3 regions of the Streptomyces sp. NPDC045967 genome follow, and region 2 is predicted to be linked to each of the others. Evidence: riboswitches for the same ligand, from Rfam matches in the RefSeq annotation. Region 2 holds a riboswitch; each other region holds the start of a gene.
The links. Region 2 has a riboswitch for cyclic di-AMP ahead of AC07FY_RS25075 (M23 family metallopeptidase). Riboswitches for the same ligand answer to the same signal wherever they lie in the genome.

Region 1 (9,727 bases), on a different contig from region 2:
CATCCACTACTGCCTGGGCGCTCCGCTCGCCCGACTCGAGGGACAGACCGCGCTTGCGACTTTGCTCACGCGTCTGCCTGATCTGGAACTCGCCGTTCCACCAGCGGACCTGCGCTGGCGCGGCGGACTGATCATGCGTGGCCTGCGCACCCTTCCCGTGCGCTTCACACCCATAAACATCTGAAGGCCAACTGACCGGACGTCAGGAGCCGACCGGAGTTGTGACAACCGTTCGAAGGCCGCTAGGTTCTGCCGTTACCCCGCCGTTATGCGAAAGGTGCAGCATCATGCGTTCCGGGAACGGCCGACACAGACGCCCCCGCCAGGTGCCCGCGATAGTCGTCACCGCCGGAGTCACCGGCTCCGCGCTGGCACTGCCGCTGCTCGCCGCCACCAACGCCACCGCGGCCGACACGGCCACGTGGGACAAGGTCGCCGAATGCGAGAGCGGCGGCGCCTGGAGTGCGAACTTCGGCAGCGGCCAGTACGGCGGCCTGCAGTTCACCCAGGAGCAGTGGAGCAACGCCGGCGGCCTGGACTTCGCCGAGCGGGCCGACCTGGCGAGCCGTTCCCAGCAGATCGCCGTGGCCGAGCGGGTCCTGGCCTCCCAGGGCCCGCAGGCGTGGCCGCTGTGCGCGGCCTCGGCCGGGCTGGACGCGCAGGGCCCCGCAGCCGAGGTCGATCCGGGGCTGCCCGGCGGCTCGCAGGCGGCCGGCGCCCCCTCCCGCCCGGACGACCAGGTCCCCACCACCGGGACCGGCAGGCCCTCCACCGACTTCGGCGCCCCGACGCAGCCCGCGCCGACCCCGTCCGGCAGCCCGTCGTTCGCGCTGCCCGACGGCCCGCTCGCGCCCTCCCTCGGACTGCCCGTCATGCCCTCGCCGGACGAACCGGAGCCGACGCCCTCCCCGACCGACCCCACCGCTCCGACCGCCCCGGTGAACCCGGACGCGCCCACCACGCCCCCCACCACGCCGCCCGGCACCCCGCCGACCACCCCTGGCCTGCCGCCGGTCACCCCGGGCGACCCCACGGCCCCGGCCGACCCGACGGCTCCGGTGAGCCCCGAGGCGCCGACCACCCCGACGACCCCGCCCGCGACGCCCGCGACGGCCCCCGAGGGCAGCGGCAAGCACCGCGGCACGCCGGCCGTCGAGGTGTCCGGCCCCGCTGACGCCCCGTCCGCGCCCACGTACACGGTCAAAGCGGGCGACAGCCTGACGGCCATCGCGGACGCCAAGGGACTCGAGGGCGGCTGGAACGCGCTCTACGCGGCCAACGAGCAGGTCATCGGCGGAGACGCAGACCTGATCAAGCCCGGCCAGAACCTGGATCTAACCGCCGAATAGGGGCACTTCGGCCGGTCGGAAAGAGTCGATTGTCCGTTTTGATCAAGTGAGACATGCGTCTCTTCCGGTCAACTGGCGTGTCTCGCCCGGGGGCTTCCGCAAACCCGGCCCTCACCTGCGCAAACGTCCCCGCGGCGAGCGCAAGTAGGGGCCGATTCCCCCGAAAACGCCCGTTGAACATCGGGGGGAGACCTGTCTACCTTCTGAATCGCCCGCCACCGCGGGCTCCTTCGACCGCATCGCCGAATCCTGCCGGCGGACGGGGGGAACAGTCGTCGCGTCAAGCGCCGAAGGCAGGAGCGGGGGAACCAAGGTAGGCGCCGGGAGCGGCCGTTGAGAGACGGTCACGCCACCGGCTAGGGGTCAAGACGTGCGCTAGGTCGCACGGCCGGGCAACTCACTCGCCCGAACCCGACAGCTCACCTCGTAGGCGTCGGTGAGGAGAAACTCCATGCTGCTTTCCGGCAAGGGCAAGCACCGTCGCGGTTCCAAGGCCGTTCGCATCGTCACGCTCGCCGGTGTCGCCGGTGTGGCCGTCGCCGCCCCCCTGATGGCCGCGGGCACCGCCAGCGCCGCCACCGCGTCCGAGTGGGACAAGGTCGCGCAGTGCGAGTCCGGTGGCAACTGGGCCATCAACACGGGCAACGGCTACTACGGCGGCCTGCAGTTCTCGTCCTCGACCTGGGCCGCGTACGGCGGCAAGTCGTACGCCGCGCAGGCCAACCAGGCCTCCAAGGCCCAGCAGATAGCCGTCGCGGAGAAGGTCCTCAAGGGCCAGGGCAAGGGTGCCTGGCCGCACTGCGGCAAGGGTCTGTCGAACTCCTCCTACACCGGCGGCGGCGCGACCGCGGCCGCCCCCAAGCAGGAGAAGAAGACCGAGCCCAAGCAGACGGCGCCGAAGCAGACGGCCCCGAAGCAGGCGGCCCCGAAGCAGGCGGCCCCGAAGCAGGAGACGAAGCGCTCCGAGGCCCCGACCACCCGCTCCGAGCGCTCCGCGGCCCCGGCCCCGAAGACCGGCAACGGCTCGTACGCGGTCAAGGCCGGCGACACCCTGGGTACCATCGCCGAGACCAACGGCGTGCAGGGCGGCTGGGAGAAGCTGTTCGAGCTGAACAAGGACATCGTCTCGGACGCCGACCTGATCTTCCCGGGTCAGAAGCTGAAGCTCAGCTGACCGGCGCGGCGACAGCCGCGCAGTCCGTGAGCACCACGCACCACCACACACCGCCCGGCGCGTCTCCCCCCACGCGCCGGGCGGTGGCGTGTCAGGGGCCGGGCCCCCGGTGGCCGGGCGCTCTATGTCCTGGAACAGGGGTATTCGGACCCTTTTTCGTCCCAGGACCCGGGCGGTCGGCGGGCCGAGTGCCCGGATCCGGTTAGGCTCTAGGCGGCAAGGCCATCCCACGGCCTGACGCCACCGCACACCCAGCGTCACATCCCAGAAGGAGATGCTCGTGCCGTCCATCGACGTCGTCGTAGCCCGGGAAATCCTGGACTCCCGAGGCAACCCCACGGTCGAGGTCGAGGTGGGCCTCGACGATGGCAGCACCGGCCGTGCTGCAGTTCCGTCCGGCGCCTCCACCGGTGCCTTCGAGGCCATCGAGCTGCGTGACGGTGACCCCGACCGTTACTTCGGCAAGGGCGTCGAGAAGGCCGTCCTCGCCGTGATCGAGCAGATCGGCCCGGAGCTCGTCGGCTACGACGCCACCGAGCAGCGCCTGATCGACCAGGCCATGTTCGACCTGGACGCCACCGACAACAAGGGCTCGCTCGGCGCCAACGCCATCCTCGGCGTGTCCCTCGCCGTCGCGCACGCCGCGTCCGAGGCCTCGGACCTCCCCCTCTTCCGCTACCTCGGCGGCCCGAACGCGCACCTGCTGCCCGTTCCGATGATGAACATCCTGAACGGCGGGTCGCACGCCGACTCCAACGTGGACATCCAGGAGTTCATGATCGCGCCGATCGGCGCGGAGTCCTTCTCCGAGGCGCTGCGCTGGGGCGCGGAGGTCTACCACACCCTCAAGAAGGTCCTGCACACCAAGGGCCTGTCCACCGGTCTCGGTGACGAGGGCGGCTTCGCCCCGAACCTGGAGTCCAACCGCGCCGCGCTCGACCTCATCGTCGAGGCCATCAAGCAGGCCGGCTACACCCCGGGCACCGACGTCGCGCTCGCGCTCGACGTCGCCGCGTCCGAGTTCTATAAGGACGGCAAGTACGAGTTCGAGGGCCAGTCCCGCTCGGCCGCCGAGATGACCGACTACTACGCCGAGCTCGTCGAGGCGTACCCGCTCGTGTCCATCGAGGACCCGCTGTTCGAGGACGACTGGGCCGGCTGGAAGACCATCACCGACCGCCTGGGCACCAAGGTCCAGATCGTCGGCGACGACCTCTTCGTCACCAACCCCGAGCGCCTGGCCCGCGGCATCGAGGAGGGCTCCGCGAACGCCCTGCTCGTGAAGGTGAACCAGATCGGTTCGCTGACCGAGACCCTCGACGCCGTCGAGATGGCCCAGCGCAACGGCTTCAAGTGCATGATGTCGCACCGCTCCGGCGAGACCGAGGACGTCACCATCGCCGACCTCGCCGTCGCCGTGAACTGCGGTCAGATCAAGACCGGCGCCCCGGCCCGCTCGGACCGCGTCGCCAAGTACAACCAGCTGCTGCGCATCGAGGAGATCCTCGACGACGCCGCGGTGTACGCGGGCCGCAGCGCGTTCCCGCGCTTCAAGGGCTAATCACGCCCTCGCCTCCGTACGTCCCCGCACTCGGTCCCGTACCGTGTGCGGGGACGTAGTGCGTAGTGCGTACACAGGGGAGGCGGATCAATGGCCGGGAACCGGGATCGGTTCTCCACCTTCTCCACCGCGACCAGGCTCAAGCAGCTCGGCGAGCGGACCGCCGCGCACGTCTACCGCTCGCAGTCGCGCCGCCAGGTCCGGCGCAGCCGGCTCACCGGCCGCGCCGCGCTCCTGGTGCTCGTCCTCTGTACGCTGGTCGTCGCCCTCGCGTACCCGATGCGGCAGTACGTGTCCCAGCGCTCGGAGATCGCCGACCAGCAGCGGGCCGCGGCGGCCGCGCGGGAGCGCCTGGAGCGGCTCCGCGACGAGAAGGCCCGCTGGCAGGACGACGCCTACGCGGAGCAGCAGGCGCGCAAGCACCTGCACTTCCTGCGTCCCGGGGAGATCGGCTACATCATGACCGACCCGGGGGCCCGGGCGGCGGCCGAGCGGCACCGGAGCGGGCAAGCCGGCTCCGACCGCCCCTGGTACTCCAACGTGTGGGACGGCGTGGACAAGGCCGACCGCCCCGGCGAGTGAGCCCGTCCGCACCCGCTCCGCACCGCACGCACCAGACCCGTACCGCAGTACCCATCCACGAGAACGAAGAGACTTCCTCAAGGCATGCAGACGCCCCCGCCCCAGACCGACCGGACCGAGCCGACCGACGCGGACATCGAGGCGTTCGAGCAGCAGCTCGGCCGCCCGCCGCGCGGGCTGCGCGCCATCGCCCACCGCTGCCCCTGCGGCCGGCCGGACGTGGTCGAGACCGCGCCGCGGCTCCCCGACGGCACCCCCTTCCCGACGCTGTACTACCTGACGTGCCCGCGAGCCGCGTCCGCCATCGGCACGCTGGAGGCCAACGGCGTGATGAAGGAGATGCAGGCCCGGCTCGCCGAGGACCCCGAGCTCGCCGCCGCCTACCGGGCCGCGCACGAGGACTACATCCGGCGCCGCGACGCCATCGAGGTGCTCCAGGGCTTCCCCAGCGCCGGCGGGATGCCGGACCGGGTCAAGTGCCTGCACGTGCTCGTCGGCCACTCGCTGGCCGCGGGCCCGGGCGTGAACCCGTTCGGCGACGAGGCGCTCGCGATGCTGCCGGAGTGGTGGGCCAAGGGCCCATGCGTCACCCCGTGCGGTGCGGCGGCGGCCGACGAGGAGCCGGGCGCGTGACCCGGGTCGCGGCCGTCGACTGCGGCACGAACTCCATCCGCCTGCTCGTCGCCGACTGCGACCCGGTCACCGGTGACCTCGTGGAACTGGACCGGCGGATGACGGTGGTCCGCCTCGGCCAGGGCGTGGACCGGACGGGGCGGTTGGCACCGGAGGCCCTGGAGCGCACCTTCGCGGCCTGCCGGGAGTACGCGGCGGTCATCGAGGAGCTCGGCGCGCAGAGGGTCCGCTTCGTGGCGACCTCGGCCTCCCGGGACGCGGAGAACCGGGCCGACTTCGTCCGGGGCGTCCGGGAGATCCTGGGCGTGGAGCCCGAGGTGATCTCCGGGGACCAGGAGGCGGAGTTCTCCTTCACCGGCGCCACCAGGGAGCTCGTCGCACACGGCCACCTGGAGCGGCCGTTCCTGGTGGTGGACATCGGCGGCGGCTCGACCGAGTTCGTGGTCGGCGAGGACCGCGTGCGCGCCGCCCGCTCCGTGGACGTGGGCTGCGTACGGATGACCGAGCGCCACCTGGTGGTGGACGGGGTCGTCAGCGACCCGCCGACCGCCGCGCAAGTGGCCGCCGTACGGGCCGACATCGAGGCGGCGCTGGACCTGGCCGCCGAAACGGTCCCGCTGGCCGAGGCCCGCACCCTGGTCGGCCTGGCCGGCTCGGTGACCACGGTCGCCGGGATCGCGCTCGGCCTGTCGGAGTACGTCTCCGAGCGGATCCACCACGCCAGGATCGGCTACGAGCAGGTCCGCGAGATCAGCGAGCGCATGCTGACCTCGACCCACGCCGAGCGCGCGGCGATCCCCGTGATGCACCCGGGCCGGGTGGACGTGATCGGCGCGGGCGCCCTCGTCCTCCTGGCGGTCATGGAGCGCATCGGTGCCTCGGAGGTCATCGTCTCGGAGCACGACATCCTCGACGGCATCGCGATCAAGGCCGCGGAAGAGGCCGAGAGCGACCAGAGGCCGGTCTGACCCGCCGAACCGCCGAGCGACGGTGCTCCGGTCGACTGACCGGAGCACCGTCGGCGTGCCGCGGTGGTGAACCGGAACGCCCCGCGGGTTCACGGAGGGACCGGGCGGCATCGCCCGGTCGACGGCCCGAACGGCGTGGCGTCGAGGGGCCGTAGGGGTGTTCCGGGGGCTCCGGAAGGGGTTCGCGGAGGACTTGCGGGCGGTGATCCACACGAACTTCGTGAAGTTCTTCACAAGGAAAAGAAGGCTGCGGGGCCCGCGAGAGGGGCTTTCGGCCCCCTTCCGGGGCCCGCGGGCCTCTGTTCGTGCCCGTTCGTGCGATCGGCGGGCGCGACGGGTTCCGTGTCGGAGGTATGGACGAACCCCCGTCGTCCAGTGCCGTCCAGGGCCAGGAGGCCAGTTCAGGACGGGTGAACAACGACTCCCGGCCCACCGCGGTTCCCGTGGCGCACCATGACCTGTGTCACGTGGGCGGCGGAGTGTAGCAGAGGCCCTCCGACACCTTGTGAAGGGGCTCACGAGCGACACCCCTTCGGGTGCTGGATACTCGTTTCCATGAGCACCACGGAGCGTCCCAGGATCCTCGTTGTAGGAGGTGGGTACGTAGGCCTGTACGCAGCCAAGCGCATCATGAAGAAGATGCGCTACGGCGAGGCGACCGTCACGGTCGTCGACCCGCGCTCGTACATGACCTACCAGCCCTTCCTCCCCGAAGTGGCCGCAGGCAGCATCTCGCCTCGGCACGTCGTCGTCCCGCTGCGACGCGTGCTGCCCAAGGCAGAGGTACTCACCGGCCGGGTCACCAGCATCGACCAGGACCGCAAGGTCGCCGTCGTCACGCCGCTGGTCGGCGAGGCGTACGAGCTGCCCTTCGACTACCTGGTGATCGCGCTCGGCGCCGTCTCCCGCACCTTCCCGATCCCCGGCCTCGCCGAGCAGGGCATCGGCATGAAGGGCGTCGAAGAGGGCATCGGCCTGCGCAACCACGTCCTCGAGCAGCTCGACAAGGCCGAGTCCACGACGGACGAGAACGTCCGCCGCAAGGCCCTCACCTTCGTCTTCGTCGGCGGCGGATTCGCCGGCGCCGAGACGATCGGCGAGGTCGAGGACATGGCCCGCGACGCCGCGAAGTACTACTCCACGATCAAGCGCGAAGACATGCGCTTCATCCTGGTCGACGCGGCCGACAAGATCCTCCCCGAGGTCGGGCCCAAGCTCGGCACCTGGGGCAAGGAGCACCTCGAGTCGCGCGGCATCGAGATCTACCTGAACACCTCCATGGACTCCTGCGTGGACGGCCACGTGGTGCTGAAGAACGGCCTCGAGGTCGACTCCAGCACCATCGTGTGGACCGCCGGCGTCAAGCCCAACCCGGTGCTGGCCCGCTACGGCCTGCCGCTCGGCCCCCGCGGCCACGTGGACGCCGAGCCGACCCTGCAGGTCAAGGGCACGGACTACATATGGACCGCCGGCGACAACGCCCAGGTCCCGGACGTCGCCGCCCGCAAGGCCGGCGTCGAGAACGCCTGGTGCCCGCCGAACGCCCAGCACGCGCTGCGCCAGGCCAAGGTCCTCGGCGACAACGTCATCTCGGGCATGCGGGGCTTCCCGCAGAGCGAGTACGCGCACTCCAACAAGGGTGCGGTGGCGGGCCTCGGCCTCCACAAGGGCGTCGCGATGATCGTCATGGGCAAGATGAAGATCAAGCTCAAGGGCCGGCTCGCCTGGTACATGCACCGTGGCTACCACGGCATGGCCATGCCGACCTGGAACCGCAAGATCCGCGTCTTCGCCGACTGGACCCTCGGCATGTTCCTCAAGCGCGAGGTCGTCTCCCTCGGTGCTCTGGAGAGCCCGCGCGAGGAGTTCTACGAGGCCGCCAAGCCCGCCCCGGCCGCGACCGCGACGCCGGCCCAGAAGGCCAAGGCCTCCTGACCCGGGCCTGACCGGAACACCTCCAGCACGGCCCGAAGGGGCCGCCCGCCATCCGTGGTGCGGGCGGCCCCTTCGGCATGTCCGGGACCGGGAATGGGTAGTCCGCCCTGTCGGAGCTTTCTGGAGGTGCCGAGATGACCGACGCCGCGCCGCGGCTGGCCGCACTCGCCGAGACCCTGCTGGGCACCCCGCTGCCCGTCCGCCTGCGCGCCTGGGACGGCAGCGAGGCCGGTCCCCCCGGCGGCCCCACCCTCGTGCTGGCCAACCGCCGGGCCCTGCGCCGCATGCTCTGGAAGCCGGGCGAGCTCGGTCTTGCGCGGGCCTGGGTCGCGGGCGACCTGACCGTCGAGGGCGATCTGTTCGACCTGCTGGACCGGGTGGCCGGGCTGCTGTGGGAGCGGGAGCCCGCCGCCCCGGCCGACCCCGCCCGGCACGCCCGGACGGCCCGCGCCGCGGGGACCGTCGGACTGCTGCGCGACCCGGCCGTGCGGGCCGCCGTGCGCGACCTCGCCGCGCTGGCCCGGCCCTGGCCCGCGCCCGCCCCGCCGCCCGAGGAGGCGCCCCGGCGCACCGGGGCCGTCCACACCAGGCACCGCGACCGGGCGGCCGTCAGCCACCACTACGACGTCGGCAACGAGTTCTACGGCCACGTGCTCGGCCCGTCCATGGTGTACTCCTGCGCCTACTGGAGCCCCGGGGCCACCCTGGAGGACGCCCAGCGCGACAAGCTCGACCTGGTCTGCCGCAAGCTCGCCCTGGCGCCCGGGGCCCGGCTCCTGGACGTCGGCTGCGGTTGGGGCTCGATGGTCCTGCACGCGGCCCGGGAGCACGGGGTCCGGGCCACCGGCATCACGCTCTCGCAGGAGCAGGCCGCCTTCGCCCGCAAGCGCGTCGCCGAGGAGGGCCTGGCCGACCGCGTCGAGATCCGCGTCCAGGACTACCGCGACGTCAAGGACGGCCCCTACGACGCCGTTTCGTCGATCGGCATGGCCGAACACGTCGGCTCCGACCGCTACCGCGAGTACGCCCGTACCCTGTACGCCCTGCTGCGCCCCGGCGGGCGGCTGCTGAACCACCAGATCGCCCGGCGGCCGGAGCCCGACGAGCAGGCGTACCGGATCGACGAGTTCATCGACGCGTACGTCTTCCCCGACGGGGAGCTCGCGCCGCTCGGCAGCACCGTCGGCGAGCTGGAGCGGGCCGGCTTCGAGGTCCGCGACGTGGAGGCCCTGCGCGAGCACTACGCGCTGACCCTGCGGGCCTGGGTGGCCCGCCTGGAGGCCCACTGGGACGAGGCGGTGCGGCTCACCTCGGCCGGCAGGGCCCGGGTGTGGCTGCTGTACATGGCGGCCTCCGCGCTCGGCTTCGAGCACGGCCGGCTCGGGGTCAACCAGGTCCTCGCGGTGCGCCCCGGCGCGGACGGCGACTCCGGGCTGCCGCTGCGGCTGCGCACCTGGGGCGCGTGAGGGCCCGCCACGGCGCCGGGTCGCGAGGGGGCGGGGACGAGCCGAAGGGCCCCGGGGGC
Region 2 (9,727 bases):
AGGGCACCGACAAGCACTCCGCCGAGGAGTTCGCCGCCGAGCTGGAGCGCTGCGGCGCCACCCTCGACGCGCACGCCGACCACCCGGGCCTGAGGGTCTCCCTGGAGGTCCCGGCCTCCCGGCTGCCCAAGGCGCTCGGCCTGCTCGCCGACGCCCTGCGCGCACCGGCCTTCGCCGACGCCGAGGTCGGCCGGCTGGTGCGCAACCGGCTCGACGAGATCCCCCACGAGCTGGCCAACCCCCAGCGCCGCGCCGCCAAGCAGCTCTCCAAGGAGCTCTTCCCGGCGAGCCTGCGGATGTCCCGCCCGCGCCAGGGCACCGAGGAGACGGTCGCCCGGATCGACGCCGCGGCCGTCCGCGCCTTCTACGAGGCCCACGTACGCCCCGCCACCGCCACCGCCGTGGTCGTCGGGGACCTGACCGGCCTCGACCTGGACGCGGTCCTCGCCGACACCCTGGGCGCCTGGACCGGTGACACCGCCGAGGCCCTCCCGGTGCCGCCGGTGACCGCCGACGACACCGGCCGCGTCGTCATCGTGGACCGGCCCGGTGCGGTCCAGACGCAGCTGCTGATCGGCCGGATCGGGCCGGACCGGCACGACGCGGCGTGGGCGGCCCAGGTGCTCGGCACGTACTGCCTGGGCGGCACCCTGACGTCCCGGCTGGACAAGGTGCTGCGCGAGGAGAAGGGCTACACCTACGGCGTGCGCGCCTTCGGTCAGGTGCTGCGCTCCACGGCCGACGGCAAGGGCGCCTCGATGCTGGCCATCAGCGGCTCGGTGGACACCCCGAACACCGCCCCGGCGCTCGAGGACCTGTGGAAGGTGCTGCGCACCCTCGCGGAGGGCGGCCTGACCGACGCCGAACGGGACGTGGCCGTGCAGAACCTGGTGGGCGTGGCCCCGCTCAAGTTCGAGACGGCCGCCTCGGTCGCGGGCACCCTGGCCGACCAGGTCGAGCAGGAGCTGCCGGACGACTACCAGGCGCAGTTGTACGCGCGGCTCGCGGAAACCGGCACCGTGGAGGCGACTTCGGCGGTCGTGAACGCCTTCCCCGCGGACCGGCTGGTGACGGTCCTGGTGGGCGACGCGGCGCAGATCGAGGAGCCGGTGCGGGCCCTGGGAATCGGCCCCGTGAGCGTCGTCACCAACTGACCTCCACGGGCGGCACGGCGCTGCACGAGCGGTGCCGGGCGGCCCGGCAAGGGGCTTCCGGCGGACATGTCTGCCGGAAGCCCCTTTGTCCGTTTAGTGGAGAGGTAGCTTTTATGCGGTGTGGCGTACGCAACAAAAAGGCGTCTCTGTTTGGCGATTGACGGATGATCCGCCTAGCGTCACCTGTGCTGTCCGTCAGTTGTACGCGCCGCACCCGCGGCACCGGGCAGCGATCGCCGAGTCCCCGTCAGGCGCAAGCCTGGGGAGCCGGGGACCCACATCAGTCCCTGGGGTGAATCGGACCGCCTCGCAAGAGGAGGCCCGTAGGAGACCTTCCTGCTCCGAACCCGTCAGCTAACCCGGTAGGCGAGAGGGAAGGAAAGGATCAGCCCCTTCATGGCGTTTGGCAGTCGTGCCGCCGGCAAGCACCGCGGTTCCAGCCGTTTGAGCCGCAAGACCGCCGGCTACGCCGGTATAGCCGCCCTCGCCACCACTGGTGTCGTCGGCTCCCTCGCCGCCCCGGCCTTCGCCGCGGACAGCAGCGACAACCACTCCTCCTCGGACAACGCGCTCGGCGCGGTCGTCGTCGCCGAGGACCTCGCGGGTGACATCGAGGACCAGGCCGCCTCCCAGCAGCGTGCCGCCGAGCACGCCGCCGCCAAGGCGCAGGCCGAGGCCGACGCCAGGCAGCGGGCCGCCGAGTCCAAGCGCCTCGCCGAGGTCAAGGCGAAGGCCGAGCGCGAGGCCGCCGAGCGTGCCGCGCGCGAGGAGGAGCGCAAGCGCCTCAACACCTTCGTCTCCCCGCTCGACAGCTCGTACGTCAGCACGCAGTACAAGGCGGGCGGCGGCATGTGGTCCTCCGGCAGCCACACGGGCATCGACTTCCACGCCGCCTCCGGCACCACCGTCCGCGCGGTCGGCGCCGGTGTCGTCGTCGAGGCCGGCTGGGGCGGCGCGTACGGCAACAACGTCGTGATCAAGCACAACGACGGTACGTACACCCAGTACGGGCACATGGCCTCGCTGAGCGTCTCCGTCGGCCAGCAGGTCACCCCCGGCCAGAAGATCGGCCTGTCGGGCTCCACGGGCAACTCCAGCGGCCCGCACCTGCACTTCGAGGCCCGCACCGGTGCCGACTACGGCTCGGACATCGACCCGGTCTCCTATCTGCGCTCGCACGGCGTCAGCCTCTGACCCGCATCGCACCGCAGCACCGAAGGCCCCGGCTCCCCGAGCCGGGGCCTTCGTGCTGCTCCGGCGAATTCGGCATCCCTCATTTCCGGCCGCTCTCGGAAATCATCGTGTGTTGCAATAGAGTCGCGGTACGCGCACAAGTGTCATGAGTGTTCTGCTCGTGTCGTCGGCGTGGCAGTCGAAAAGCGGAAAAGGTGGAGGTCCGGTCTTGCGTATTCCCGCGCACGCGGTGTGCACAGCGATCCGCGACGACATCGTCTCCGGGGTGTTCGAGCCGGGCGGCAGGCTGACCGAGGAACTGCTGGCCCGCCGGTACGGGGTCTCGCGGGTCCCGGTGCGCGAGGCGCTGCGGACCCTGGAGTCCGAGGGGTTCGTGACCACGCGCCGGCACGCGGGCGCCTGCGTGGCCGAGCCGACCGAGCAGGAGGCGGCGGACCTCCTCGAGCTGCGGACGCTGCTGGAGCCGCTGGCGGCGGCCCGCGCGGCCCGGCGGCGCACCGAGTCTCACCTCAAGGTGCTGCGCGGCCTGGTCAGACTGGGCCAGGAGCGGGCCAGGCGGGGCCAGAGCGAGGACCTGCGCTCCCTGGGCGGCTGGTTCCACGAGACCCTCGCGCAGGCGTCCAGGAGCCCCGGTCTGATCGCGCTGCTGACGCAGACGCGGCGGAAGCTGGCGTGGATGTACGTGGTGGAGGCGCCGGCCCGGCCGGTGGACTCCTGGGCGGAGCACGGGGCGGTGGTGGACGCGGTGGCGCGGGGGGACGCGGAGCGCGCGCGGACGCTGACGGCCCTCCACGCCGAACGGGCGGCGGGCGCGCACCGGCCGCGCGCGGGGGCGGCCGTGAGCACTTCGCAACGCGCCGTAAACATGTCCGGCGGCCGCTATTAACTGGGGCCGGATACAAAGAGGGAATATGTGCGCGGCCCATATGCCTACGGACGACATGTGTGCGGGCGATATGCGCACGGGCGCCTCTCCCTGAATTCGGGCGGCGTGAATGCGGTGCCGGCGCGCCAGGGGAGGCGGATCGCTTGAATTCCGCCGCGCGAACGCGGAAGCCGCGGCCCCCGGGTGGCGGGGCCGCGGCTTTCGCGCGGAGGACCGTGCGGGCCGGTGGGCCCGCCGCGGTCGCACGGGGGACGACGCGAGGGTCGAACCCGAAGGGTCAGACGGTCTCGGGGAGCTCTTCGAGACCCTCGGCGACCAGCTTCGCGAGACGGTCGAGCGCCGCGTCGGCGCCCTCGGCGTCGGAGGCGAGGACGATCTCCTCGCCACCCTGGGCGCCGAGGCCCAGGACCGCCAGCATGGAGGCGGCGTTGACGGGGTCGCCACCGGCCTTGGCGATGGTCACCGGGACGCCGGAAGCGGTCGTCGCACGGACGAAGATCGAGGCGGGACGAGCGTGCAGGCCCTCGGCCCAGCCGACGTTGACGCGGCGCTCTGCCATGGTGATGCCCTTCAGGTTCTTACGGTTGTCTAGACCAGTCTCTCACGACGTCCGGAATGCTCCGACCGACCTCCGGCCCGGTCCTCCGCCGTCGGACCTTCCCCAGCTTGCATCGTTCCGCCCCCGTCCGCCGGATGCGCCGCGCGCACGCTGCCAGGCGGTTCCCGGCCGTAAGCTGGCCCCCATGACCACCGAGTCGGACCCCTCGTACCCGGCCCACTGGGAGGCGGACGTCGTCCTGCGCGACGGCGGCACCGCCCGGATCCGGCCGATCAGCCCGGACGACGCGGGCCGGCTGGTCAGCTTCTACGAGCAGGTGTCCGACGAGTCGAAGTACTACCGCTTCTTCGCCCCCTATCCCCGGCTCTCCGACCGCGACGTGCACCGGTTCACACACCACGACTACGTCGACCGGGTCGGCCTGGCGGCGACCATCGGCGGGGAGTTCATCGCCACCGTCCGCTACGACCGCATCGGCGCCGAGGGCAGGCCCGCCACCGGCCCCGCCGACGAGGCCGAGGTCGCCTTCCTGGTCCAGGACGCCCACCAGGGCCGCGGAGTGGCCTCGGCGCTCCTCGAACACATCGGCGCGGTGGCCCGGGAGCGGGGCATCCGCCGGTTCGCCGCCGAGGTGCTGCCCGCCAACAACAAGATGATCAAGGTGTTCACGGACGCCGGCTACCAACAGAAGCGCAGCTTCGAGGACGGCTCCGTCCGCCTCACCCTCGACCTCGAACCCACCGCCGAATCCCTCGCCGTGCAGCGCGCCCGCGAACAGCGCGCGGAGGCCCGCTCGGTGCAGCGGCTGCTCGCCCCCGGCTCGGTCGCGGTGATCGGAGTCAGCCGCTCCGGAGCGGGCATCGGCGCCGCTGCCCTGCGCACCCTGCGCGACAGCGGCTTCCACGGCCACCTGTACGCGGTCAACGAGGCGGTCACGCGCGATCTGCTGGACGGCGTACGGGCCTACCCCACCGTCGACGCCATCGGCGCCCCCGTCGACCTCGCGGTGGTCGCCGTCCCCGCGGACCGGGTCCCCGAGGCCGTGGCGGCCTGCGGCGAGCACGGCGTCCAGGGACTCGTGGTGCTGTCCGCCGGATACGGGGAGAGCGGCCCGGCCGGACTCGCCCGCCAGCGCGAACTCGTCAGGCAGGTGCGCTCGTACGGGATGCGCCTGATCGGGCCGAACGCCTTCGGGGTGATCAACACCGCGCCGGAAGTGGAACTCAACGCCTCACTGACGCCCGCGCCGATGCCGATGCGCGGCCGGATCGGCCTGTTCACGCAGTCCGGGGCGATCGGCATCGCCCTGCTCTCCGCCCTGCTGCGCCGCGGCGAGGGACTGTCCTCCTTCGTCTCCGCCGGGAACCGCGCCGACGTCTCGGGCAATGACATCCTCCAGTACTGGTACGACGACGAGGCGACCGACGTCGCCCTTCTCTACCTGGAAACCCTCGGCAACCCGCGCAAGTTCACCCGCCTCGCCCGCCGGACGGCCGCCGTCAAGCCGGTGGTCGTCGCCAAGGGCGGCCGCCACACCCCGGCCGGACACGTGGTCCCCGGCACCCGGCTGCCGGAGGAGACCGTCTCCGCCCTGCTGCGGCAGGCGGGCGTCATCCGGGTCGACACGGTGACGGAGCTGGTGGACGTCGGACTGCTGCTGGCGTCGCAGCCGCTGCCCGCCGGACCGCGCGTCGCGGTCCTCGGGAACTCCGAGTCCCTGGGGTTCCTCACCTACGACGCCTGCCTGACCCAGGGCCTGCGGCCGCTGCCGCCGCTCGACCTGACCACCGCCGCCTCGCCCGAGGACTTCCGCACGGCGCTGGCCGAGGCCCTCGCCTCCGACGCCAACGACGCGGTCGTGGTCACCGCGATCCCCTGGGTGAACGAGCAGGCGCCGGCGCGGGACCTGGCCGACGCGCTGCGCTCCGCCGTGGCCGCGCGGCCCGGCAAGCCGGTGGCGGTCGTCCACGTGGAGCTCGCCGACCTGGCCGGCGCCCTGTCCGCACCGTCGGGCCCCGGCGGCAGGATCCCGAGCTACCCCGCCGCCGAGCGGGCCGTGAAGGCGCTCGCCGAGGCCGTCCGGTACGGGCAGTGGCGGCGGGCCAACGCAGAGGCCGGGCACGTGCCCGAGTTCGAGGACATCGACGAGGCCGGGGCCGCCGCCCAGCTCGCCGGTCTGCTGGCGGACGTCGACGGCGGAGCCGTGCACACCCTGGCCGAATGGGACGCCCGCGAGCTGCTCGCCCGCTACGGGATCCGAGTCCTGCCCGCCCTGCCCGCGCCCAGCCCCGACGCGGCGGTCCGCGCCGCCGGGATCCTCGGCTACCCCGTCGCCCTCAAGACCACCGCCCCGCACCTGCGCCACCGGGCGGACCTGGGCGGCGTACGGCTCGACCTCAGGAACGAGGCCGAGCTGCGGCGCACCTACGACGACCTCACCGCGCTGCTCGGCAAGCCCGCCGAGCTCCAGCCGGTGGTCCAGTCGATGGTGCCGCGCGGGGTCGACACCGTCGTCCGCTCCGTCATCGACCCGGCCGCCGGCGCCGTCCTCTCCTTCGGCCTTGCCGGCGTCCCCTCCGAGCTGCTCGGGGACACCGCCCACCGCCTGGTGCCGGCCACCGACCGGGACACCGCCGGGCTGATCCGGTCCATCCGGGCCGCACCGCTCCTCTTCGGCTGGCGCGGCAGCGACCCCGTCGACACCCCGGCCCTGGAGGAGCTGCTCCTGCGGGTGTCCCGGCTCGTCGACGACCACCCCGAGGTGATCGGGGTCTCCCTGGAGCCCGTGGTCGTCGCCACCGAGGGGCTCTCCGTGCTCAGCGCCACCGTCCGCGTCGCGCACCCTCCCGCCCGCGGTGATCTCGGCCCGCGGACCCTCCCCAGTTACTGAGCGGTCCGGCGCGGCCGGGACGGCCCGCACGGGCCTTAGGATGGACCTCATGGCGAAATCCGGTACGACGACCCAGGGGCTGCGCACGGCGATCGAGCGCAGCGGCTACTACCCGGCCCTCGTGGCCGAGGCCGTGGAGGCCGCGGTGGGCGGCGAGCCGATCTCGTCGTACCTGGTCCACCAGGAGACGACCTTCGACTCCAACGAGGTCCGCCGCCACGTCACGGTGCTGGTCCTGACCGGCAACCGGTTCATCGTCAGCCACACCGACGAGCAGGCCGCCGACGCCGGGTCCCCCTCGCCGTACGCGACCACCTCCACCGAGTCGGTCAAGCTTTCCAGCATCTCCTCCGTGGTGCTCAGCCGCGTCGTCGCCAACCCGGAGTCCTACACCCCGGGCACCCTGCCGCGCGAGGTCGTCCTGACCATCGGATGGGGTGCGGTCTCCCGGATCGACCTGGAGCCGGCCGCCTGCGGCGACCCGAACTGCGACTCCGACCACGGCTACACCGGCAACTCCACCGCGGACGACCTCAGCCTGCGGGTCAGCGAGGCGGGCGACGGGCCGGAGGCCGTCCGCCAGACCCTGGTCTTCGCGCAGGCCCTCTCCGAGGCCACCGCGGCCACGTCCTCCCCCTCCGCCCGCTGATGGCCCACCCCGCGGCGCAGAACTGGCAGGACGAGCCGGAGCTGCTGGACCTCGCGGGCGCGCCCGTCCCCGAGTACGGCACGGGCTCGCTCGCCGACCTGCTGCCCACGCTCGTGGCCGGGCAGGGCGTCCCCGGTTTCACCGCCTCGATCGCGGAGCTGTCCCCGGCCGACCGCAACTGCGTGTTCCTGGTCGACGGCATGGGCTGGGAGCAGATCAAGTCCCACCCGGACGAAGCCCCGTACCTGACCTCCCTGCTCGGCACCTCGCGCGGCGGCACCGGCCGACCGGTCACCTCGGGCTTCCCGGCGACCACCGCCACCTCCCTCGCCTCGGTCGGCACCGGCCTGCCGCCCGCTCGGCACGGCCTGCCGGGCTACGCCGTGCGCAACCCGGCCACCGGCGAGCTGATGAACCAGCTCCGCTGGCACCCGTGGACGGCGCCGAAGCCCTGGCAGCCCTACCCGACGGTCTTCCAGCGGGCGGAAGCGGCGGGAGTGGCCACCGCGCAGGTCTCCTCGCCCGCCTTCCAGACCACCCCCCTGACCAAGATCGCGCTGAGCGGCGGCACCTTCCTCGGCCGGATGACCGGCGAGGATCGGATGGACCTCGCGGCGGAACGCCTCGCGGCCGGGGACCGCTCGCTCGTGTACACGTACTACAGCGAACTCGACGGGGCCGGCCACCGGCACGGGGTGGACTCCGACGCTTGGCGCGGCCAGCTCATGTGCGTCGACCGGCTGGTGCAGCGGCTCGCCGAGCAACTGCCGCCGAGGACCGCGCTGTACGTGACGGCCGACCACGGCATGGTGGACATCCCCTTCGACGAGGAGTCGCGGATCGACTTCGACGACGACTGGGAGCTGGGCGCGGGCGTGGCCCTGCTCGGCGGCGAGGGCCGGGCCCGGCACGTGTACGCGGTACCGGGCGCCGAGGCCGACGTGCTGACGGTGTGGCGCGAGGTGCTCGGCGACCGGTTCTGGGTCGCGAGCCGCGAAGAGGCCCTGGAACTGGGCTGGTTCGGGACGCCGGGGGAGTGCGACGAGCGGGTGCTGGGCCGGATCGGCGACGTGATCGCCGCCGCCCAGGCCGATGCCGCCATCACCGCGTCGCGGTCCGAGCCCAACGAATCCGCGCTGGTCGGCATGCACGGCTCGATGACCGCGGCCGAGCAGCTCGTCCCGCTGCTCGAGATCCGCACCTGACCGCCGCCCGCTCCCCCCGTTCCCGCCTCCCCCGTTCCCGCCCCGCTCGCCCCCGCCCCTGCCGGCCGCGCTTGCGCCCGGCCCCTGTCGGCCACGACCCGAAAGGCCCCGTACCTCCCATGCCCGAGCTGGTGTTCTTCTCCGGAACGATGGACTGCGGAAAGAGCACCCTGGCGCTCCAGATCGCCCACAACCGTGACGCGCGCGGACTCCAGGGCGTGATCTTCACCCGTGACGACCGGGCGGGCGAGGGCAAGCTGTCCTCGCGCCTCGGGCTGGTGACGGAGGCGGTCGAGGCGCCGGAGGGGATGGACCTGTACGCCTACCTCGTCGCCCAGTTGTCGAAGGGCGGCAGGGCGGACTACGTGATCGTGGACGAGGCGCAGTTCCTCGCCCCGGAGCAGATCGACCAACTGGCCCGAATCGTGGACGACCTCGACATGGACGTCTTCGCCTTCGGCATCACGACCGACTTCCGCACGAAGCTCTTCCCCGGCTCGCAGCGGATGATCGAGCTGGCCGACCGGCTGGAGCAGCTCCAGGTCGAGGCGCTGTGCTGGTGCGGGGCGCGGGCCACGCACAACGCCCGCACGGTGGGCGGGGAGATGGTCGTCGAGGGTGCGCAGGTCGTCGTCGGCGACGTGAACCGGCCGGCGGAGGAGATCGGCTACGAGGTCCTGTGCCGCCGCCACCACCGCAAGCGGATGACCTCGGCCTCGGCCCGCGCGGGGGCGCTCTCCCCGGACGTGCTCCCCGTCAACCACGGCTGACCCGGCCCGGGCCCTGCCTGCCCTGCCCCGCCCTGCCCCGCCCTGCCCCGCCCTGCCCCGCTGAGACTACCCACGCTGGTGATGGCCCCGCCGGGTGGTGCGGGTGAGACTGATCGGACTTCAGACGCGCCGGGTGTGCGGCAGCCGCATGCCGGTGCCGTGCCCGGCCGAGGGCTCCCGTAGCCGGGTCGCCTGTCAAGACGATCGGGAAGAAGGGCGGGGATGCCATGCGGCACCTCGAAGTGGCGTTGCTGGGGGCCGGGCTGATCGCGCGGTTCCATCTGGACGCCTGGGTCACCGTCGGGGCGTCCGTGCGGGTCTACTCCACCGACGGGCGGGCCGAGGAACTGGCGCGGGAGTTCGGCGCCAAGGCCGTCGGCTCGCTGGAGGAGGCGCTGGACGGCGTGGACGTCGTCGACA
Region 3 (9,727 bases), on a different contig from region 2:
GGGCCCGGGCCCGGGCGGTAGGCCGGTCCTGGCCGCGGGCACGGCCACCACACCGGACGCGTGCTGGGATGCGGACTCGCACGCGGACTCTGACTCGGACTCCTCCCAGGTCTCGGGCGGCGCGGGGACGGGCTGGGATCCGCCCCCCGGCCCCTCCCCGGTCCCGGCGGGGACCGCCGGGTCCACCGGCTCGTCCCACGTCTCGGGCGCGGCCGGCACGGGCCGGTCCTCACCCCCGGTCCGGGGTGCGGGCACGGCTCCGTTCGCGGGCCGCGGCCAGGACGCCGCGACGGTCCCGGTCCCCGGTCCGGGCGGAGCGCCGTCCCCGGGTCCCGCCGGTACGCCGGCCGGTACGCCTCCGGCGCGCTCCGGGCGCGGGCGGGGCATCCGTACGGGTTCCAGCGGGGGCGGGGGCGGCAGCGGCGAGGACTCACCCGTCCCCCAGGAGGTGGCGCGGGAGCCGCCGGCATCGGCGGCGCCCGGGGCCTGCGCGCCGAGCAGTTCCTGCGGCAGGACCAGGACGGCGAGCACCCCGCCGTAGATGTTGGACTTGAGCTCCACGGCGATCCCGTGCCTGCGGGCCAGCGAGGAGACGACGAACAGCCCGATCCGCCCGTCGGCGAGGAGGCTGCGGACGCTGATCTGGTCGGGGTCGCGCAGCAGCGTGTTCATCCGGTGCTGCTCCTCGGGCGGCATGCCGAGCCCGCGGTCCTCGACCTCGACGGCGATCCCGGCGGTGACCCGTTCGGCGCGGAGCACCACGTCGGTGTCGGGTGCCGAGAACACCGTGGCGTTCTCGACCAGTTCGGCCAGCAGGTGCACCACGTCGGCGACGGCGTGCCCGCGCACGCTGCCGCCCGCCGGGGGGACCACCTTGACCCGGGTGTACTGCTCGACCTCCGCGACCGAGGAGCGCAGTACCTCGCTGAGGTCGATGGGCCGGGTCCACTGGCGCCGGGAGGCGGCCCCGCCGAGCACCGCGAGGTTCTCCGCGTGGCGGCGGATCCGGGTGGCGAGGTGGTCGACGTGGAACAGCTCCCTGAGCAGGTCCGGGTCCTCGACCGTGTCCTCCAGGTCGTCCAGCAGCGAGATCTCGCGGTGGACGAGGGACTGCAGGCGGCGTGCGAGGTTGACGAAGACCTCGACCTTCCGCTCGCTGTCGGACGGCGCGGCCGGTCCGGCCAGCCGGACGAGGGTCGCGTGGGCCTGTTCGCGGGCACCGCGCAGCTCCTGGGCGAGCAGCCAGAACTCGTCCACTCCCGCGGGATCGGCTCCGGCCGGGGCGCCGGTGGGGCCGCCGCGCACCGGGCGGCCCGGGGCCTCGCCGCGCTCCAGCCGGTCGGCGGCTGCGCGCAGCTCCTGGCGGCCGCGCACGCTGGAGCGCCGCAGCGCCTCGCACCGGTCCCGTACGGCCTTGTCGGCGCGCTGGGCGCCGAGCAGGGCCGCGGCGAGGGCTCCGACGCCGAGCAGCGCGCAGCCCGTGAGCACCGGCCAGAGCCGGGCATCCCGGTCTCCTGCTCCCCCGCCGAGCTGGAGGGTGAACAGGACCGCGGCGGCGCCGCTGAGCGCGGCGGCGAGCGTGGGCAGGACGGCGGCGCGGACCAGCTGGGGGCGTATCTGCCGGCCCGGACCGGTGACGGCGTGTCTCGACGGGGCGTGGCGGGCGGCGCGGGGTCCGGACATCGGCGTCCTCGGTACGTGGGGCCCGGTCCCCAGCGTTCCCGGGGTCCGGTGTTGATCACCGGATACCCACGCTAGACCGCACCGTCCCGCCCGGGACCGCCAGTTGGGGAAGTTCCCCGGGGTGCTTCCCGCTCCCGGTGGAGCGCTCGCACATCCGCCCGAATCCCCGGGGGCGCCTTTCGGCGCGGCGGGGACGGCCGGACGCCGCCCGGCCCCGCGGCGGGGCCGGGCGGCGTCCGGCCGTCAGGAACCCACGGTCTCGGACTCCTCGCGGATGACGCCCGTGGCCCGGCCCGCGGTGAGCGCGGCGACGGATGCCTCGGACGCGGCATGGCCGCCGGCCACGAAGGGCCGCCACCACGGCTCCGCGGGGGCGTCCGCCGCGCCGGGCTCGAAGGGCTGCCCCGGGATCGGCAGGGCGAGCGCGGTTCCGGCCCCCCGCGCCGCGGCGAGGCTCCCCTCACCCGGCTCGTCCCACGGGTGGGGGGCCAGGTTGAAGGTGCCCCAGTGGATCGGCAGCATCGTGCCGTGCGGGGTGCCGCCCTGGAGGTCGAGGTGGGCGCGCATGCCCTCCTCGGGCGTCATGTGGATGTCGGGCCAGTAGGCGGAGTAGGCGCCGATCTGGATCATCGTCGCGTCGAAGGGCCCGTGCGCGGCGCCGATCTCCGCGAAGCCGGGGAAGTAACCGGTGTCCCCGCTGTGGTAGATCCGGTGCTCGTCACCGGCGACCACCCAGGAGGCCCACAGGGTGTGCTGCTGGTTGCGCAGTCCGCGTCCGCAGAAGTGCCGGGCGGGGGTCGCCGTGAGCGAGAGCCCGGCGACGTCGGTGCTCTCGTTCCAGTCCAGTTCGCGCAGCCGGTCGGCCGGCACGCCCCAGCGTTCGAGGTGCGCGCCGACGCCCAGCGGGACGGCGAAGACGGTGTCGGTACCGGCCAGCTGCTTGATCGTCGGCAGGTCGAGGTGGTCGTAGTGGTCGTGCGAGATCACCACGACGTCGACCGCACCCAGCGAGGCCAGCGGTACGGGCACCGGGTGCAGCCGCCTGGGCCCGGCGAAGGGGAAGGGCGAGCACCGCTCGCCCCACACCGGGTCGAACAGCACGCGCCGCCCGTCGATCTCGGCGAGCACGCTGGAGTGTCCCATCCAGGTGAGCCGCAGTCCGCTCGCGGGCGGCTTCGCCAGCTCCGCGAGGGTCGTCGGGTAGACGGGGATCGGGGCGCCGGGGCTGCGGCGGAGCCGCTGCTCCCGGTGGAAGTAGATCTTGGCGAACTCCGCCATCGACCCCGAGGGCCTGGTCCGGGCCCCGACCGGGTTCTGGAAGACGCCGTCGGCGAAGTTCGGCGAACGGTGGATCCGCTCCAGCCGGGCGCCGGAGGGGTCCGCGCCGAAGGCTTCGGGTCGCAGGGCACGCAGCCGCGGACGCAGGGGACGCGGGGGTCGGGAGCCGGTCAAGGCGCCTCCTGGGGAAAGGGGGTCAGGGCGGTCGTCGGTCTACGACCATCCCAACGCACACATACCCCGAAGGATTCCGCTTACGGCCGCCTGCCCGGTCCAGGACCTTCCCCTGCGGCCCGCGCGCCCCGGTCCGCGACCTTCCCCCTGCGGCTCGCGCGCCCCCGTCCGCGGCCTCCCCCTGCGTCCCGCGCCCGGGACCTACAGGGGCAGCAGATCCGGCCGCTTCGCCGCGACGTGGTCGCCGGAGGACTCGCCGCGCAGCCGGCGCCCGATCCAGGGCACCAGGTGCTCGCGCGCCCACTGGATGTTGTCCCGGGTGACGTCCACCGAGCCGCGGGGACGCTGCGGCGGCCACGGCTGGTCCGGGTCGGCGGGCACCTCGAGACCGAGCACCTGCGCGGCCCGCAGCGCCACCCGCGTGTGCCCCTCGGGCGACAGGTGCAGCCGGTCGGCGTCCCAGGCGCGCCGGTCCTGGACGGACCTCAGCGACCAGAGGTCGAGCACCGGGCAGTCGTACCGGTCGGCGATGGCGCGCACGTGTGCGCTGTACGTCGCCACCTTGCCCCTGATGTGCCTGAGGACCGGAACGCCCCGGGTGTCGAAGCCGGTGGTGATCATGACCAGGCCGACGGCCCCGGTGAGGTCGGCGACGGCGGCCTCGAACCGCTCCGCCACGTCGTCGGGGTCGCTGCCGGGCCGGATGATGTCGTTGCCGCCGGCGCAGAAGGTGACCAGGTCCGGTGCGAGCCGCTTGGCCCGCGGCACCTGCTCGGCCACGATCTGGTCCAGGAGCCGGCCGCGCACCGCCAGGTTCGCGTACCGGAAGTCGTGTTCGTCCCGCCGGTCGGCCAGGAGCACGGCGAGCCGGTCCGCCCAGCCGAGAGGGGAACCCCCGGGTCCCGGGTCCCCCACGCCCTCGGTGAAGCTGTCCCCGATCGCCGCGTACGAGCCGATGGTCTTGAGTGTCGTCGTCGTCGCTGCCACGGGACGACATCCTTCACCCGCGCACACGACCTACGCCAACGTAAGCAGGGGTTGACGGACCGTGATCTGCGCCACGCCCCGTCCGGGGAATAGGCGCGCACCGGGCCGGGACCCCCCTCGGGCCCCGGCCCGGTGCGTGTTCGTGCCCGGCGGCGGCTGCCGTCAGAGGGTGACGCCCTTCGAGCGGAGGTAGCCCACCGGATCGATGTCGGAGCCGTAGGACTGCCCGGTGCGGATCTCGAAATGCAGGTGCGGACCGGTGGAGTTGCCGGTGGAGCCGGCGAGCCCGACGCGCTGGCCGGCCGTGACGCTCTGGCCCACCGAGACGGACAGCGCGGAGAGGTGGCCGTACTGGGAGTACTTGCCGTCGGCGTGCCGGATGATGACCTCGTTGCCGTACGACCCGGCCCAGCCGGCCGACACCACGGTGCCCGCGCCGACGGCCTTGACGGTGGTGCCGGAACTCGCGATGAAGTCGACGCCCGTGTGGTAGCCCGAGGACCACATCGCACCCGAGGCGCGGTAGGGGGTGGAGATCCCGCCGCTCACCGGGGACACGAACCCGGCGGCGGTCGGGGCCTTGGCCGCGGTGGAGGAACCACTGCTCTGCGCCTTCTGCTGCGGGCGCGGGGCCGGGACGGGCGCGGCCTTGGCGGAGGAGCCCTCGGCGGCGGACCGGGCGCCGGTCGAGGACCGCTGGGCGGGCGCCGGAGCCGGAGCCGCTTCGGCGGCCTTCGCACCGAGGGTCAGCTTCAGGCCCGGGTGGATCAGGGACGGGTCGGCGCCGACGGCCTCGCGGTTGTCGGCGTAGAGCTTCTCCCAGCCGCCGGAGAGCCGGCGCTCGGCGGCGATCTTGGAGAGGTAGTCGCCGGGCACGACGGTGTAGACGGTCGGCGCGGCCTCCGCTGCGGCGGGGGCGGCCTGGAGCGCGACGGGGAGCTGCGGGGCGACGGCGGGGGCCGAGGCGGGCGCGGCTGCGGCGGGGGCGGCCGCGGCAGGGGCCGCGTGGGCCGTGGCGGCGCCCATCAGGGGCAGCGCGAGCGCTGCGCCACCGGTGCCGGCGGCGGCGAGGCCGCGGGGAAGGGAAAGGGACTTGGGACGGCGGTGCTTACCCTGTGCGGGCATGGCGAATTCCTCTCCGTCGCCGGCGAGGTGAGCTGTCGGGTTCGGACTGGAGATGTCCGGCCGTACGCGAACGGATCGCGCACGACTTCACCCCTAGCCGTTCCGGAGGGAAGATCCGGGACGGCGGCTTACCTGGTTCCCCCGCTCCTGCCGCGCGCGTGAATAGACGGGTGCGGTTTCCGGGAGGCGGCAGGATTAGGCGGTCCACCCGGATCGATCGCGAAGGTAATCGAGTTCGGGCACACGGAACAAGCCATGTATTCCCCAAGGGAATCGGCGGGACGGGGGATCGGCGGAATTCCCGTCACCCTCCGTTTGTTCCGCACCGTCAACAACCCTTCCGGCCGGGCCATTCGACTTTCGCGATCAGGCACGCACGGTCACCGTATGATCTGGCTCACGGGGCGAGGCCCGATCTCGCCGTCGCGTGCGGCAAGTTGGAGCCAATCAGCTCAATACGGACAAGCTGTCCCACGATGAAGCGGAGGAGTTCCTTTGACCCAGCAGATACAGGAGCCGGAGCTGTCGGGAGTGCGCAATTTCCGCGACGTGGGCGGATTGCCGACTTCGAACGGACGCCAGGTCAGGCCAGGGCAATTGTTCCGAAGCGGACATCTTGCACATGCCACCGAAACCGATGCGGAGTTCCTCGCATCGCTCGGACTCCACACCATCTTCGACTTCCGCAACGACGCCGACCACGCCCTGGAGGGGCCGGACATCGCGCTGCCCGGCGTACGGAACGTCAACATCCCGCTCACGGACCCGGCGGACGGCCGGGAGTTCTGGACGATGGTCCGCGAGGGAGCCCTCGAGGAGTTGCGCTCGGCCCTCGGCGACGGCAAGGGCGCGGCCCGGATGGCGCAGTCGTACCGCACGATCATCCTGCAGCGCACGGCCGAGCACAGCCGCGTGGTGCACGCCCTCGCGGAGGACAGCGTCCCCGCCCTGCTGCACTGCGCGGCCGGGAAGGACCGGGCGGGCCTGTCGGTCGCCGTCGTGCTGCTGGCGCTGGGCGTCGAGCGCGAGGCGATCATCGCGGACTACCTCGAGTCGAACGCCCCGCACCGCCGCTACCGGGTGCGCCGCGGCGACGGGGCGCAGGAGACCCGCGCCCCCGAGGTGATGGAACTCCTCGCCCCGCTCTTCGACGCCCGCGCCGAATACCTCACCACGGCCTTCGACACCATCGAGGAGCGGTGGGGCGGAAACGCGGCCTACCTCGCACAGGGCCTCGGGCTCACACCCGAGACCCTCGGCCGACTGCGGGAACGGCTGCTGGTCTGAGCCCGTGGGCGTCCGCCCCTGCCGGAGCGGGCCGTCACCGGTTGCCGACGGCCTGCTTCACCAGGGTCCTGCCGAACTCCCACATCAGCCCCGACCCGCCGTGCGCCTCGTCCATGACCGCCCGGAAGGCGCCGACGAACCGGTCCACGTCGGTCTCGTCCACGATCAGCGGCGGAATCAGCTTGATCACCTCCAGGTGGTCCCCGGACACCTGCGTGAGGATGCGGTGCTTCTGCAGCAGCGGCACCACGACCATCTGCGCGAAGAGCCCCTTGCGGGCCGCCTGGAGCATGCTCCACCGGCCGCGCAGCCCCAGCGAGGACGGCCGGCCGAACTCGATGCCGATCATCAGCCCGCGCCCGCGCACCTCGTGCAGCAGCTCGTACTCCTCCACCAGGGCCGCGAGCCGGCCGCGGAGCAGATCGCCCATGGCCCGGGCGTTCGCGACGACCTCCTCGTCGTCCATGACCGACAGCACCGCCAGTCCAGCCGCCATCGCCTGCGCGTTGGAGCCGAAACTGGCGGAGTGCACGAGGACCCGGTCCATGGAGGAGTAGACCTTCTTGAAGATCCAGTCCCTGCCCAGTGTCGCGCCGACCGGCACGTAGCCGCCCGAGAGCGCCTTGGCCACGCACACCAGGTCGGGCTCCACGCCCGGTTCGTGCTGGTACGCATAGAAGTCACCGGTCCGTCCGAGGCCGGTCTGCACCTCGTCGGCGATCAGCAGCGCCTTGTGGTGGCGCAGCAGCTCCTGCGCGGCGGGCAGGTATCCGGGCGGGGCGGCGAGCACGCCCTTGCCCTGGATCGGCTCCACGATCAGGGCGGCCACGTCCCCCTTGCGCAGCTCCCGCTCCAGGGCACCCAGGTCCCCCAGGGCGATCTTCGTATCGGGCAGCAGGGGGGCGAACCCGTCGCGGAAGCCGCCCTCCCCGTTGACCGAGAGGGCACCCGTCGTCAGGCCGTGGAAGGCGTGGTCGCAGTAGAGGACCCTGGGCCGGCCCGTGGCGTACCGGGCGAACTTCAGGGCCGTCTCCACCGCCTCGGTGCCGCTGTTGCCGAAGAAGACCCGGTCGAGGTGGGGGCTGTACGAGAGCAGCTTCTCCGCCAGCAGCCCCGGCAGTGGCTGGCAGTCGAAGCGGGTGAGGTCGGCGAGCTGGGCGTCGAGGACGTCGTGCAGGGCGCGGCGGACCACCGGGTGGTGCCGCCCCAGGCCCATCACCCCGAACCCGGCCAGCATGTCGAGGTAGTCGTTGCCCTCGGCGTCCCAGAAGTGGGCGCCCTCGGCGCGCTCGTAGACCTTGTCGAAGCCGATGGTGTGCAGCATCCGCGGCAGCTGGTGGTTGAGGTGCCGGGCGTGCAGCTCGTACCGCTCGCCCCCGCGCTCGGCCAGCAGGGCCCCGAGGTCGAACCCCCCGGCCCGGCCGCCCCCCTCCGGTGGAACGGCGGTCATGACGAGGCGCCCCGGTTGCCGCCGATCGTCTCGCGGGCCGCCCGCAGGGACTCCTTGAGGGATCCCATGGTGGCGAGGACGGCGGTGGGCTCGTATCCGCAGTGCGCCATGCAGTTCGCGCAGCGCGGGTCCTTGCCCCGGCCGTACTTGCTCCAGTCGGTTTCGTCGATCAATTCCCGGTAGGTGGGCACATAGCCGTCGCTCATCAGGTAACAGGGTCGCTGCCAGCCGAAGAGGGAGTAATTGGGAATGGCCCAGGCCGTGCAGGGGAAATCGGCCTTTCCTTCCAGGAAGTCCAGGAAGAGCGGCGAGTGATTGAGCCGCCAGCGCCTGCGGTTGCCGCCCGCGAACGCCTTCCTGAACAGTTCGCGGGTCTGCTCGACACCCAGGAAGTGCTCCTGGTCGGGTGCCTTTTCATAGGCGTACGCGGGCGAGATCATCATCTCGTCCACCTGGAGCTCGTCGTTGAGGTAGTTGAGCACCTCGATGATCGTCTGCGGGGTGTCGGTGTTGAAGAAGGTGGAGTTGGTGGTCACCCGGAACCCGCGCTTCTTCGCCTCCTTGATGGCCGCGACCGCCTCGTCGAAGACGCCTTCCTTGGCCACGGACTCGTCGTGCCGCTCGCGCAGCCCGTCGATGTGCACGGCGAAGGCGAAGTACGGGGAAGGGGTGAACTTGTCCATCTTCTTGCGCATGAGCAGCGCGTTCGTGCAGAGGAACACGTACTTCCGCTTGGCTGTCAACTGGCGGACGATCTCGTGGATCTGCGGGTGCATCAAGGGCTCACCGCCCGCGATGGACACCATGGGCGCACCGGACTCCAGTACGGCGCCGACCGCCTGGGCGACCGGCATCCGCTGCTTGAGCACCCCGGCCGGGTGCTGGATCTTCCCGCACCCCTCACAGGCCAGGTTGCAGGCGTACAGCGGTTCCAGTTCGACGATCAGCGGGAACTTCTCCCGCTTGCGGAGCTTCTGTTCGAGCAGATAGGTCCCGACCCTGACGGTCTGGCGCAGCGGCATGGCCATCTGGCTCACCTCCTGGGGAGCAGCAAAGAACGGTGCCAGTCGTAAAACGCGGGCAGTACGGCACGCAGTACACGGAAGGCCGATATTCCACTGCGGACCGTGCCGATCCGGACGAGCTCGTGCTCCGGGGCGTCGACGATCACCCGGACGGCCGCAACCGGGCGCCCTCCCCGTGACGGGCCGCCGCCGCCCCCGGTGGCGGCCCACAGGGTCGCGGCGGACTCCATGTCCACGGCGACGGCGCCGGTGGCCCGCAGCCGCGCACGCTCCTGGCCGCGGACGACGCGGTCGGATCCGGTCAGCGCACCGGTGTGCACGGTCCGGCCGGGGGCGGCCCGGGCCAGTGCCTCGGCGAGCAGGGAGGTCCCGGTGCAGGCGACGACCCCGTGCCGGTCCCGGGTCTCCTCGGCGACGACCAGGTCGCCGGGGTGCATGCCGGGAACCAGCCCAGCGCAGAACCCGGTCGCGAGGACGGCGGCCCGCTCCATCCCCGGCCGCTCCAGCGCCCGTTCCACGGACCGCCCGGCCGCGCGCGGGCCCATGCCGGTGCGCAGCAGGGCGTGGTCCCCGCGGCCGGCGCTGCGCAGCGCCGCCTGCTCGATGCGCAGCGCGCAGGCCACCAGCAGCGGGCCGGGTCGCTCTGCCGCGTCCCCGGCCCCAGCCCCGGCCCCGGCCCAGGCCCCGGACATCAGGACCCCCCGGCGGCCGCGAACGG

Region 1: linked by a shared signal. The riboswitch ahead of AC07FY_RS16610 (transglycosylase family protein) and the one ahead of AC07FY_RS25075 (M23 family metallopeptidase) in region 2 are both predicted to bind cyclic di-AMP.
Region 3: linked by a shared signal. The riboswitch ahead of AC07FY_RS04755 (LysM peptidoglycan-binding domain-containing M23 family metallopeptidase) and the one ahead of AC07FY_RS25075 (M23 family metallopeptidase) in region 2 are both predicted to bind cyclic di-AMP.

The regions. Positions count from the first base shown of each region.
Region 1 is NZ_JBWKLE010000007.1:62,767-72,493, reverse strand. It holds gene AC07FY_RS16620 (cytochrome P450 family protein) at 1-184, shown strand, start outside; gene AC07FY_RS16615 (LysM peptidoglycan-binding domain-containing protein) at 288-1,349, shown strand; cyclic di-AMP (ydaO/yuaA leader) riboswitch at 1,625-1,797, shown strand; gene AC07FY_RS16610 (transglycosylase family protein) at 1,801-2,523, shown strand; gene eno (phosphopyruvate hydratase) at 2,798-4,084, shown strand; gene AC07FY_RS16600 (FtsB family cell division protein) at 4,175-4,666, shown strand; gene AC07FY_RS16595 (DUF501 domain-containing protein) at 4,751-5,299, shown strand; gene AC07FY_RS16590 (Ppx/GppA phosphatase family protein) at 5,296-6,267, shown strand; gene AC07FY_RS16585 (NAD(P)/FAD-dependent oxidoreductase) at 6,823-8,202, shown strand; gene AC07FY_RS16580 (class I SAM-dependent methyltransferase) at 8,337-9,668, shown strand.
Region 2 is NZ_JBWKLE010000015.1:118,922-128,648, forward strand. It holds gene AC07FY_RS25070 (M16 family metallopeptidase) at 1-1,154, shown strand, start outside; cyclic di-AMP (ydaO/yuaA leader) riboswitch at 1,379-1,538, shown strand; gene AC07FY_RS25075 (M23 family metallopeptidase) at 1,551-2,348, shown strand; gene AC07FY_RS25080 (GntR family transcriptional regulator) at 2,557-3,234, shown strand; gene AC07FY_RS25085 (HPr family phosphocarrier protein) at 3,512-3,793, opposite strand; gene AC07FY_RS25090 (bifunctional acetate--CoA ligase family protein/GNAT family N-acetyltransferase) at 3,978-6,683, shown strand; gene AC07FY_RS25095 (DUF5998 family protein) at 6,733-7,332, shown strand; gene AC07FY_RS25100 (alkaline phosphatase family protein) at 7,332-8,537, shown strand; gene AC07FY_RS25105 (thymidine kinase) at 8,657-9,307, shown strand; gene AC07FY_RS25110 (Gfo/Idh/MocA family protein) at 9,535-9,727, shown strand, end outside.
Region 3 is NZ_JBWKLE010000002.1:190,911-200,637, reverse strand. It holds gene AC07FY_RS04770 (sensor histidine kinase) at 1-1,683, opposite strand, end outside; gene AC07FY_RS04765 (MBL fold metallo-hydrolase) at 1,927-3,135, opposite strand; gene AC07FY_RS04760 (SGNH/GDSL hydrolase family protein) at 3,337-4,122, opposite strand; gene AC07FY_RS04755 (LysM peptidoglycan-binding domain-containing M23 family metallopeptidase) at 4,285-5,247, opposite strand; cyclic di-AMP (ydaO/yuaA leader) riboswitch at 5,250-5,426, opposite strand; gene AC07FY_RS04750 (tyrosine-protein phosphatase) at 5,743-6,534, shown strand; gene AC07FY_RS04745 (aspartate aminotransferase family protein) at 6,569-7,984, opposite strand; gene hpnH (adenosyl-hopene transferase HpnH) at 7,981-9,012, opposite strand; gene AC07FY_RS04735 (phosphorylase family protein) at 9,018-9,701, opposite strand; gene shc (squalene--hopene cyclase) at 9,701-9,727, opposite strand, start outside.